2 linked regions of the Corallococcus sp. EGB genome follow. The protein of the gene in region 1 interacts with the protein of each later gene in a pairwise test. Links are inferred from orthologs where the notes say so. Each region holds a gene or a part of one and is shown on either strand. Other genes may lie near its edges. The genes, in order: rimP and rpsL.

The links.
Region 2: the proteins of rimP (region 1) and rpsL interact in binary tests that used the Escherichia coli proteins (3 or more experiments, as listed by UniProt). The link is inferred for Corallococcus sp. EGB from one-to-one orthologs.

Annotation. Positions count from the first base shown.
Region 1 is NZ_CP079946.1:7,193,312-7,199,209, forward strand. What follows is about bases 1-2,883. They hold rimP (ribosome maturation factor RimP), read right to left. Parts: upstream 1,744-2,883; coding sequence 1,258-1,743; downstream 1-1,257. Other genes in these bases: nusA (transcription termination factor NusA), read right to left, coding at 1-1,187; KYK13_RS29220 (carbon-nitrogen hydrolase family protein), read left to right, coding at 1,953-2,756. Also shown: KYK13_RS29225 (FecR family protein), read left to right, coding at 2,886-3,296; KYK13_RS29230 (peptidoglycan-binding protein LysM), read left to right, coding at 3,293-4,144; KYK13_RS29235 (HD domain-containing phosphohydrolase), read left to right, coding at 4,171-5,886.
Region 2 is NZ_CP079946.1:3,729,140-3,735,035, reverse strand. Bases 1,839-4,719 are described here. They hold rpsL (30S ribosomal protein S12), read right to left. Parts: upstream 3,525-4,719; coding sequence 3,153-3,524; downstream 1,839-3,152. Other genes in these bases: KYK13_RS15670 (hypothetical protein), read right to left, coding at 4,237-4,719; rimI (ribosomal protein S18-alanine N-acetyltransferase), read right to left, coding at 3,746-4,240; rpsG (30S ribosomal protein S7), read right to left, coding at 2,514-2,984; fusA (elongation factor G), read right to left, coding at 1,839-2,406. Also shown: tuf (elongation factor Tu), read right to left, coding at 1-185; more of fusA, read right to left, coding at 325-1,838; more of KYK13_RS15670, read right to left, coding at 4,720-4,977; molecular chaperone DnaJ, read left to right, coding at 5,100-5,896. UniProt on the Escherichia coli protein: With S4 and S5 plays an important role in translational accuracy. Interacts with and stabilizes bases of the 16S rRNA that are involved in tRNA selection in the A site and with the mRNA backbone.

The sequences.
Region 1 (5,898 bases):
TCGTTGACACCCGGCAGGGCGCCCAGCGAGCGGCTGGCGAACTCGCGCATCTCCCGCACGCGGCTCTCGCTGTTGATGTCCAGCTTCCAGCCGGTCAGCTGCGCCGCCAGGCGCACGTTCTGCCCGCGCCGGCCAATGGCCAGCGACAGCTGGTCGTCCGGGACGATGAGCTCCATGGCGTGGTTGGCCTCGTCGATGATGACGCGGCTGACCTCCGCGGGGGCCAGGGCCGAGCACACGAAGCGCGCCGGGTCCTCGTCGTAGGGGACGATGTCGATCTTCTCTCCGCGCAGCTCCTGCACCACCGCCTGCACGCGGCTGCCCTTCATGCCCACGCACGCGCCCACAGGATCCACGTCCGAGTCGCGGCTGGACACGGCGATCTTCGCGCGGCCGCCCGGCTCACGCGCCGCCGCCTCGATGACGACGATGCCCTCGGCGATTTCCGGCACCTCCATCTCGAAGAGCTTGGTGAGCAGGTTCACGGACGCGCGCGACAACACGATCTGCGGGCCCTTGGACTCGCGCAGCACGTCCAGCACGTACGCCTGGACGCGGTCGCCCGGGCGGTAGGTCTCACGCGGGACCTGCTCGCGCACGGGCAGCACGGCCTCCGCGCGGCCCAGGTCCACGACGATGTTGCCGCGCTCGAACCGGCGGGCGATGCCGGTGACGATCTCGTTCTTGCGGTCCTTGTACTCGTTGAAGACGTTCTCACGCTCGGCGTCGCGGGTGCGCTGCAGGATGACCTGCTTGGCCGTCTGCGCCGCGATGCGGCCGAAGCCGCGGCGGAAGGTCTTCAGCCGGAGGATGTCCCCGTACTGGTCATCCTGGGCCTTGGCCTCGTTGGCGTCCTCGTCCCGGTAGAAGATCTGGAAGACGAGCTCGTCGCCGGGCTCCACCTCCATGCCCTTCTTGTGGGCCTCGTCCATGGTGATCTGGTTCACGGCCTGGACGGGGTCGGTGATCTCCGCGACCACGGTGATGGCCTGGAAGAGCTCCACGACGCCCTTCTCCGGGTCGTACTTGGCCTCGAGGTTGCGGTCCTGGCCAAAGTGCTTCTTGGCCGCGGTGTTCATCGCGTCCTCGAGGGTGGCAATGAGCACGGCCCGTTCGATGCCCTTGTCCTTGGCGACCTGATCCAGGACGAGGTTGAGGTTGACGGCCGGGTTGGCGGGCGTGGGCATGGCGTTGTCTTCTCCGGAAATGGGTCCACGGGCGGCCCTGGCGCGAACAGGGTCCCCTGTATGTTGGCTTCTAGAACTCGAACTCCAGGTGGGCCTTGGCGATGTCCTTGAAGGGGATGACGAACACGCCGCCCCCCTCCACGTCCACGGAGATGGCGTCGGCCGCCACTTCGGTGAGCGTGCCGCTGAAGTTCTTCCGCGGAGGATCACCCAGCGGGCCGAAGGTCTTCACCTTGACCTTCTGCCCCTTCACCCGTTGGAAGTGCGCCGGCTTCTTCAAGGGCCGGTTCACCCCGGGGCTGGACACCTCCAGGTTGTATTCCTGGGGGATGAAGTCCTCCACGTCGAGCACCGGATCCACGGCGCGCGACACCTGGGAGCACTCGTCCAGACCCACCCGGCCACCGGGCTTGTCGATGAACAGCCGCAACACCCAGCCCTCACGCTCGCGGACGTACTCCACGTCCAGGAGCTCCAGGCCTTCGTTCGCCACGATGGGTTCCAGCAGCGACGCCGCCTTCTCCTCCACCGTCTGTTTGATGTTCTTCGACTCCATGGCCAGGAAACAGGTCTCCAAAAACACAAAAAGCGGGCACGGCGGCCCACTTTTCGATGTGATGCGTCGAAAAATGTCGGGGCGTCCGTAACACACGCCCCCTCGGGGTGTAAAGGAAGGACACACCCCGAGGCGCCGGGTCAAACGTCCCCCGGGAACGAAGGATTCCCAGGGGTTCCGAGTGACGTCGGTGGCGTTATAACGCCCGCATGCACCTCATCGCCGCCGCACAGATGGTGTCCACCGCGGACAAGGCCCACAACCTGGATGTGGCCACGCGCCTCGTGCGCCAGGCCGCCTCCCTGGGTGCCCACCTCGTGGGCCTGCCGGAGAACTTCTCCTGGATGGGCCCGGAGCCCGAGCGCCCCTCCGCGGCGGAGGGCCTGGATGGCCCCACCCTGAGCCGGATGGCGGAGCTGGCCCGGGGGACGAAGACGACGCTGCTGGCCGGCTCCATCCTGGAGGAGGGAGCGCCCGGCGGCCGGCTCTACAACACCAGCGTCCTCTTCGGCCCGGACGGCGCCCGCCTGGCCGTCTACCGGAAGATGCACCTGTTCGATGTGGACGTGGGTGACGGGGCCACCTACCAGGAGTCCGCGGCGGTGGCGCCGGGGACGGAGGTGGTGGCGGCGGACACGGCGGTGGGACGGCTGGGCATGAGCGTCTGCTACGACCTGCGCTTCCCGGAGCTGTACCGGCGGCTGTCCCGGGACGGGGCGACGCTGCTCGCGGTGCCGGCGGCCTTCACGATGATGACGGGCAAGGACCACTGGGAGGTGCTGCTGCGCGCCCGGGCCATCGAAAACCAGGCCTACGTGCTGGCCCCGGCCCAGGGAGGGCGGCACTCCGCGCAGCGGCTGACGTACGGCCACGCGATGGTGGTGGACCCGTGGGGCCTGGTGACGGCGCGGGCCTCCGAGGGCGAGGGCCTGGCGGTGGCGCCGGTGGACCCCGAGCTCCAGGCACGCATCCGGCGGAATTTGCCGTGCCTGGCGCACAGACGGCTGGACTGAGCAGGCGCTCGTGAAGAAGCGGGGGTGGGAGGCCCTTCCCGCGCGGCTTTTCCGGCTAGAGTGGTCCGCAGGAAGACCCCTCTGGTGAACGCACGACGCTGGCCCCCCCTGCTTTTCGCGGTCGCACTCATGGCCCTTCCTCCCGGCTGCACCGCCGATGAGAAGCCTCCTGGGCCCGCCGAGGCGCCCCTGCCTCCGCCCGCGCCCCGCGCGCACCTGCGGGAGCTGACGGGGGACGTGCAGATCAAACGCGCGGTGGCGGACGAGTGGAGCCCCGCGCGCGACGAGTTGCCCCTCTACGAAAACGACAAGGTCCGCACCGAGGCCGGGGCCAGCGCCCAGGTCGTGTTCGCCAACGGAAGCACGCTGCACCTGGGGGGCGATTCCCTGGTGGGCATCGCGGAAAGCAAGCTTCGAACGGACGTCACCGTCCTCCGGGGACGGGTGGACGCCACCTTGGAGAAACCGGCCGCCCAGTCGCTGTCCGTCACCACCCCATCCGCCACGGTTCGTGCGGGCAGGAAGATTGAATTCCAATGAAGGCCGCCCTCTGGCTCAGCGCGTGGATGGGGCTGTCCGTGGTGCCCTCGACGGCCCCGACCTCGGTGGGGCGCCAGTCACCGGATGGCTCGGCGCCTTCCGGCGACAGCGCCGCGGCGGCCGCGCGCAAGGCGCCCGGCACGGAGCCGCAGACGGCGCTCAAGGCGCTGGAGATGTCGCGCGCGGCGGTGACGGCCGCGCCGGACGACGCGCGCCGCCGCGAGGCCGAGTCCCGCCTGAAGGAAGCGGAGGCGCACTTCCAGGCCGCCCGGTACGCGGAGGCGCTGCACAAGGCGGACGAGGCGTGGGCGCTGCTCAACCCGCCCCAGCCGTCCAACTTCACGGTGGAGGTGGACCATGACGGCGGAACCACCACCGTCACCCACCGCCAGGGGCCTCCGGTCACCGTGGAGGCGCAGCACGCCACCCGGGTGCTGGCCAGGGGCGAGTCCGTGCGCGTGCAGCAGGGCACCGTGCTGCCGGAGCCGCCCGGCGCGCCGCTGCTCGGGCAGCCCGCGGACAACGCCCGCTTCACGCTGAAGCCGGCGCCCGGGGGACTGCTGGGGCCGGTGACGCTGTCGTGGACTTCCGTGGCGGGCGCCACGCGCTACGAGGTGGAGGTCGTCGCGGAGGGCGTGGAGGGGGGGGCGACGCCGGCGCCGGTGCGCTCGGTGGTGGCCTCGCGGCAATGGACATTGCCGTCGCTGCCCGCGGGCCGTTATCGCTGGACGGTGACGGCGGTGAGTCTGGAGCAGGGGCGGTCCCTGCCCTCGCAGACACGGCGCTTCGAGCTGGCCGCGGAATCGCTCGAACTCAACGTCAAGGTGAAGGACGGGTGGCAGAAGTAGCCGCCTTCCCCGCGAGGAGCCACCCCGTGCGATTGTTCAAGGTCATCCTCCTGCTGATGCTGGTGGTCAGCATCATCCCCACGGTGATGGTGGGCTGGGTGTCGGTGTCCCATACGCGCGAGCTGCTCATCCGCGACGCGCAGGAGCTGGCGCAGGAGCGCGTGAAGCAGCTGCGCCTGAAGGCGGAGAACTTCCTGGAGGAGCCCACGGCGCGCGTGGTGGGGCTGTCCAGCGTGCCGGGCGGCTTCTTCACCCTGCCGCGCGACACGCAGCGGCTGCACATCTCCGCGGTGCTCAACCAGCGCCCGGAGGTGCTGGCGCTCACCGTGTTCGGCGCGGACCGGCAGCGGCTGCCGGGGCTGCAGGCCTTCGCGGTGCACGACATGACGCCCAGCGCGGTGGCGGAGCACGAGGAGCGCGCGCGGGCCCTGCTGGACTCGGGGCTCACCGGGGTGCGCTATTCGGACGTCGTGGCGTCCCACGGCGGAGGCGGCGGGCCGGTGGTGACGCTGGCCTTCCCGGTGGGCGACCCGGTGCAGGGCTACATGGCCGCGGACCTCACGCTCGCGGGCCTGCGGCAGATGCTGTCCCAGGAGCGCGTGGGCAGCACGGGCTTCGCGTACCTGGCGGACCGGCGCGGCCGGCTGATTGCCGGCGGCGGAGACCTGGGCGCGGTGGGCGATGACGTGTCCAGGCGGCTGCCCCTGGCGCACCTGCTCAAGCAGCGCGAGGGCACGCCGGACACGGAGCTGTTCCACGTGGGCAACTTCGGCGAGGGGCGCGACGCGGTGGTGTCCGCGTACTCGGTGCTGCCGGAGGCGGGCTGGGCCATCGTGTCCGAGCAGCCGGTGGAGCACGCGTACCGCCAGGTGGAGACCATGGAGCGGCGCATCCTCCTGGGCCTGGGCGGCGCCATCCTGGTGGCGCTGGTGCTGGCGGCCATCTTCTCCCGCAACCTCACGCAGCCCCTGAAGACGTTCATCGCGACGTCGCTGGAGCTGGCGCGCGGCAAGTTCGGCGTGGAGGTGCACCTCAAGCAGAAGAACGAGCTGGGGGAGCTGGCCCAGACGTTCAACTACATGAGCAAGCAGCTCATGGCGTACGACATGGAGACGCGCGGCCTCTACGAGAGCCTGGAGAAGGGCTACCTGGAGACCATCGTCGCGCTGGCCAACTCCATCGACTCCAAGGACGCGTACACGCGTGGCCACAGCCAGCGGGTGGGCGACGTGGCGGTGGAGATTGGCAGGGAGCTGAAGCTCACCGAGCGCGAGCTGCGCCAGCTGCAGTACGGCGGCATCCTCCACGACATCGGGAAGATTGGCATCGCGGAGAACATCCTCTGCAAGCAGTCCCGGCTCACCGACCAGGAGATGGCGACGATGCGCGAGCACCCCGCCATTGGCGACGCCATCATCGGGCCCGTCAGCTTCCTGGTCCCGGTGCGCGCGTGCGTGCGCCACCACCACGAGCGCTGGGACGGCACGGGCTACCCGGACAAGCTGAAGGGCGAGGCCATCCCGCTGCTCGCGCGCATCGTGGCGTGCGCGGACACCTTCGACGCGTGCACCTCCACGCGCCCCTACCAGAAGGCCATGCCGCTGGAGAAGGCGATGGAGATTTTGGACAACCTCAGCGGCGCGCAGCTGGACCCCCGGGTGGTGCAGGCCCTGCGCGCGGTGCTGGCCCAGCGGGGCGTGCGGCTGGAAGGCCACCGGCAGCCCGTCAAGCTGGCGTCCTGAAGCCTGGGGCTC
Region 2 (5,896 bases), 3.5 Mb from region 1 along the record:
GTGATGCCGCGCTCGCGCTCTTCCGGCGCCTTGTCAATCTGGTCGTACGCCAGGAACGTGGCGCCGCCCGTCTTCGCCAGCACCTTCGTGATGGCCGCCGTCAGCGACGTCTTGCCGTGGTCCACGTGCCCAATCGTTCCGATGTTCACGTGGGGCAGGCTGCGATCGAACTTTTCCTTGGACATGAACCGCTCCTCACGACGCCGCCGGTGCAACTCCGGCGGTATGGGACTACGGGGGAACTTCCGAGGGGTGCTGCGTGTGCTTCAAAGCTGCTGGAACGTCAACAGAATTCGCCCGGCAGCCCCCCTGGCGGGCAGAAGCTCAGTAGACAGGGTTGAGCGCTGACTTCGGCGCCGGTGCGTAGTGCTTGAACTGCATCGTGTAGGTCGCCCTTCCCTGGCTCTTGCTGCGCAGGTCGGTCGAGTACCCGAACATGGCGGCCAGGGGCACCTCCGCCTGGATGGCCTGCACCCCACCGGGCCGGGGCGTCATGCCGAGAATCTTTCCGCGGCGGCCGTTCAGGTCACCGATGACGTCGCCCATGGCGGCCTCCGGGGTGACGACCTCGGTGGCCATGATGGGCTCCAGGAGGACGGGGTTCGCCGCGCGGACCGCGTCCTTGAAGGCCATGGAGCCGGCGATCTTGAACGCCATCTCCGACGAGTCCACGTCGTGCATGGAGCCGTCGTAGGCCTCCACCTTCACGTCCACCATGGGGTAGCCGGCGACGGGGCCATTCTGCATGGCCTCCTTCGCGCCGTCGCGCGCGGCGTCCACGAACTCCTTGGACACGGCGCCGCCGGTGATGGTGCTGACGAACTCGAAGCCCTTGCCCGGCTCGTTCGGGGACACGCGCAGGTGGATGTGGCCGTACTGCCCCTTGCCGCCCGTCTGGCGGATGTACTTGCCTTCCGCCGCCTTCGTCGTGGTCACCGTCTCGCGGTAGGCCACCTGCGGCTTGCCGATGTTCGCGTCCACCTTGAACTCGCGCAGGAGGCGGTCGACGATGATTTCGAGGTGCAGTTCGCCCATGCCGGCGATGAGCGTCTGCCCCGTCTCCTCGTTGGTGCGCACGCGGAAGGACGGGTCCTCCATGGCCAGCCGCTGCAGGGCCTGGATGATCTTGTCCTGATCCGCGGTGGACTTCGGCTCGATGGCGATGTCGATGACCGGCTCGGGGAACTCCATCCGCTCCAGGATGATGGGCTGCTTGTCGTCACAGAGCGTGTCGCCCGTGGTGGCGAGCTTCAGGCCCACCACCGCGCAGATGTCGCCGGCGTAGCACTCGGTCAGCTCGTCCTTCTTGTCCGCGCGCATCTGCACGAGCCGGCTGATGCGCTCGCGCTTGCCCTTCACGGAGTTCCAGGCCGCCGTGCCCGCCTCCAGCTTCCCCGAGTAGACGCGCAGGAAGGTCAACGTCTGCGAGGAGAACGACGGGTCGTTCATGATCTTGAACGCCAGCGCGCTGAAGGGCGCATCGTCGCGCGTCTCGCGGATGGCGTCCTCGCCCTTGGGCGTCTTGCCGTGGATCGGCGGGATGTCCAGCGGGCTGGGCAGGTAGTCCACCACCGCGTCCAGCAGCGGCTGCACGCCCTTGTGGCGGAACGCCGAGCCGCAGAACACCGGGAACAGCTTCAGCCCCACGCAGCCCTTGCGGATGGCGGCGCGCACCTCGTCCTCGGTCAGCTCCTCGCCGTTGAGGAACTTCTCCGTGAGCGCGTCGTCCTGCTCGGCCGCGGCCTCCAGGAGCTCCCCGCGCGCGGCGGCGGCGGCGTCCTGGTACTCCGCGGGGATGTCCTGGATGTCGAAGCGGCTGCCCTGCTCCGCGTCCTGGAACACCAGCGCCTTCATGCGGACGAGGTCGATGACGCCCTTGAGCTTGTCCTCGCTGCCCAGGGGCAGCTGCATGCGCACCGGACGCGCGCCCAGCTTCTCCTTGATGGTGCCGACGGACATCTCGAAGTCCGCGCCCACGCGGTCCATCTTGTTGATGAAGCAGATGCGCGGGACCTTGTAGCGGTCCGCCTGGCGCCACACCGTCTCCGACTGCGGCTCCACGCCGTTGACCGCGTCGAACACGGCGATGGCGCCGTCGAGCACGCGCAGCGAGCGCTCCACCTCGATGGTGAAGTCCACGTGTCCCGGCGTGTCGATGATGTTCACGCGGTAGCGCTGGCCCATCCGCTCCCAGAAGGCGCTGATGGCCGCGGACGTGATGGTGATGCCGCGCTCGCGCTCCTGCACCATCCAGTCCGTCGTGGTGGTGCCTTCGTGCACCTCGCCCATCTTGTGGATGGCGCCTGTGTAGAACAGGATCCGCTCGGTGGTGGTCGTCTTGCCGGCATCGATGTGCGCCATGATGCCGATGTTGCGGTAGCGCTCGAGGGGGAACTCACGGGGCATGACTCGGTTCCTTCCGGACGTCTCAAGGTGCTGCCAGGGCAGATAAACGAAACCGCCCGGACGCTGGCAGCGCATCCGGGCGGCGACCGCGAAGCCCCTGACGGGACCTACCAGCGGTAGTGAGCGAAGGCCTTGTTGGCTTCCGCCATCTTGTGCGTGTCTTCACGCTTCTTCACCGCGTTGCCGCGGTTGTTGGCGGCGTCCATGATCTCGCCGGCCAGCTTCTCCTGCATGGTCTTCTCACCGCGCGCCTTGGCGTAGGTGATGATCCAACGCATGCCCAGCGCGACGCGGCGGTCCTGACGGACCTCCACGGGCACCTGGTAGGTGGCGCCACCGACGCGGCGGCTCTTCACCTCGAGGACGGGCTTCACGTTGTCCAAGGCCTTCTTGAAGGTCTTGAGGGGGTCTTCCTTCGCGCGCTCCTCGAGGAGGGCAAAGGCGCCGTAGCACACGCCTTCCGCGATGGACTTCTTGCCCTTGCGCATCAGGTCGTTGACGAACTTGGTGACGAGCCGGTCCTGGAACTTCGGATCCGGGAGAATCTTCCGCTTGGCGACTACGCGACGACGAGGCATCTCTTCCCTTACGCCCCACTCTCCTCGCCTGGAGGAAAGCCTTGTTCAGGGGCTTCAAGAACGACTGCTGGGAACTTCCAAGGACACTCCCCAGGGTGTGGGGCCAGCGTCCGACACTTCTTCAGGGACCGCGAAGGTGTTCCGCGCCAACGACGCGCGGGGGACCGACTAGCTGGGACGCTTCGCGCCGTACTTGGAGCGGCTCTGCTTGCGACCGGCAACGCCCACGGAGTCCAGCGTGCCGCGGATGATGTGGTAGCGAACGCCCGGGAGGTCCTTCACACGGCCGCCGCGGATCATGACCACCGAGTGCTCCTGGAGGTTGTGACCCACGCCGGGGATGTAGGAGGTGACCTCGATGCCGTTGGTGAGACGCACGCGGGCCACCTTGCGGAGGGCCGAGTTCGGCTTCTTCGGGGTCGTGGTGTAGACGCGCGTGCAAACACCGCGCTTCTGGGGGCACTCCTTCAGGGCAGGGCTCTTGCCCTTGATGTTGAGCTTCTCGCGGCCCTTGCGGACGAGCTGGCTGATGGTCGGCACTGAAACCTCTTCTTCGTGGGGACCCCGCGTCCGGAGACACGAAAGCGGAGCATATCTACCTACAGGCTACACAAAAGGCCCGCGAGTATAGGGAGGGCCCCCCGGGTGTCAAGCATGGCTTGCCCCTGGGCCAGAACCGGCCAGAGGACCCGGGTGCGTTCCCCGACACGCGAAAAACCTGGGACTGCGACGACGGCCGGACGCTCTACTCCCTTACGCCCCTAGAAGTCGAGGACCATCACGATCGCATCCTCGCCCTCGTCCACGTAGTAGTTCGGGCGGATGCCGACCGGACGGAAGCCCAGCGAGCGGTAGAGGTTGAGGGCGGACTCGTTGCCCCGGCGCACCTCCAGGGTGGCCAGCGAGCAGCGGCGGGCCACGCCCCGACGGAGCACCTCCTCCATCACGGTGCGCGCGACGCCGCGGCGGCGGTGCACGGGGGCGGTGGCGACGTTGAGGACGTGGACCTCGTCGTGGACGATCCAGAAGATGGCCAGGCCCAAGAGGTCCACGCCGCCCTCGGGCCGGGGCTCCTCCACGAGGAGGATGGTGGACCAGTCGTGCTGGAGCTCTCGCCCGAGCAGCTCCGTGGACCAGGGGTTCTTGAAGGACGCCTTCTCCAGCGCCATCACCGCCGGCATGTCGTCCACGGTCATCTGCCGGATGAGGAAGCCCTTCCCCTTGTCGGGCGTGCCGTCCTCCCTCAGCCGTCTCATCGCCGTGCCTCCCGCGCGAAGGGCGCCACCCGCCGCACCTGCGCCGACCTGCGTACTTCAGCCAGGGCCTGGGCCGCCAGCTCTCCGTAGCGCGCCCGCACCAGCTCCTCGCGGATGGCCGTGCGCGCCGCCTGGTCGAACTCACCGGGGTACAGGTCCCGGTGGGCGTCATAATGGTGACGGACCTCCGCCTCGCTCACCTGCGCCTTCAACCGGACGCGACTGTCGAGGATTCGCTCCGCCCGCAGCCCCCGCGCCAGCACGGTCTCCAGCGCGGCCCGGTCCACGCCATGCCGGTCCAGGAAGCGCCGGAGCGCCGCTTCGCCCCCCACGCGCGCCCGGAAGGCGTCCAGCCGGGCCTCCACCTCCGCCGGCTCCGCCGGGAAGGCCTGCAGGCGGTCCGCGCTCAGCACCTGGAGGCGCTGGTTGATGGACAGCTCCAGGGCGCTCCGGAGCGTCTGCTCATCCAACGGCTGGGCGGCGGCCTGCACGGCCCCCCGCTGGATCAGCGCCACCCGGGCCTCCATCTCCAGCTCGCTCAGGGTGAGGACCTGGCCCTCGATGACCGCCACGACCCGGTCCACCACCCTGCCCTCCTCCACGGCGGGGGCGGGTGTAGCGGCGTGAGCGGTCGCTCCGACCCCAGGGCCGAGCCCCAGGCCGGCTCCCAGGCTCATGGGAAGCAGCGCCCACGCCAGCCACAGGGGGGCCTTCCGGCGGGCGCGCGGTGGTGGCATGGCCTTCCTCATCTTGCGGCGACTGTAACCATCGCGGCCCTGTCCGGACATCCCGTGCTGGCGCTCACCGCCCCGCTGGTTACGTTCTCCCTTGTCGGGTACTGCACCACCCTTAAGAACTTATGGCTGACGACTACTACCAGATTCTGGGCGTGCCCCGGACGGCCTCGGCGGACGAGCTCAAGAAGGCCTTCCGGAAGCTGGCGCGCCAGCACCACCCCGACGTCAACCCGGGCGACAAGGCGGCGGAGGAGAAGTTCAAGCGCATCAACACCGCCTTCGAGGTGCTGGGCGACCCGAAGAAGCGCGCGCTGTACGACGAGTTCGGCGAGGACGCGGAGAAGATCGGCTTCGACGAGAAGAAGGCCGCGGCCTACCGCCAGTACCGCGCCGCCCAGGCGGCCGGGGGCAGCGGCGGCGGAGGCATCCCCTTCAGCACCGAGGGCGTGGACCTGGGGGACCTCTTCAACGACATCTTCGGACGCGCGGGCGGCGGAGGCGGTGGCGGCTTCGACATCAACGACCTGTTCAGCCGGGGCCGGGGCGGCAGCCGCTCCACGGCGGCGGAGCGCGGCGACGACCTGACGACCCGGGTCCACATCTCCCTCGCGGAGGCGGTCACCGGCACCGAGCGCACCCTGACCCTCCAGCGGCCGGGGCGCTGCTCCAGGTGCCATGGCGAGGGCAACACGGGGAAGCTCGTGACGTGCCCCACCTGCAACGGCACGGGGCGGGCCCGGCGGGGCGGCGCCATGTTCGGCGGGTCCGGTGTGTGCCCCACCTGCCGCGGCAGCGGGAAGGCCCCGGAGCCCTGCCCCCAGTGCGGCGGCAGCGGCATCAAGGAGGAGACGACCCGGCTGACGGTGAAGATTCCGGCGGGCGTCGTCACCGGCTCCAAGGTGCGGCTGGCCGGTCAGGG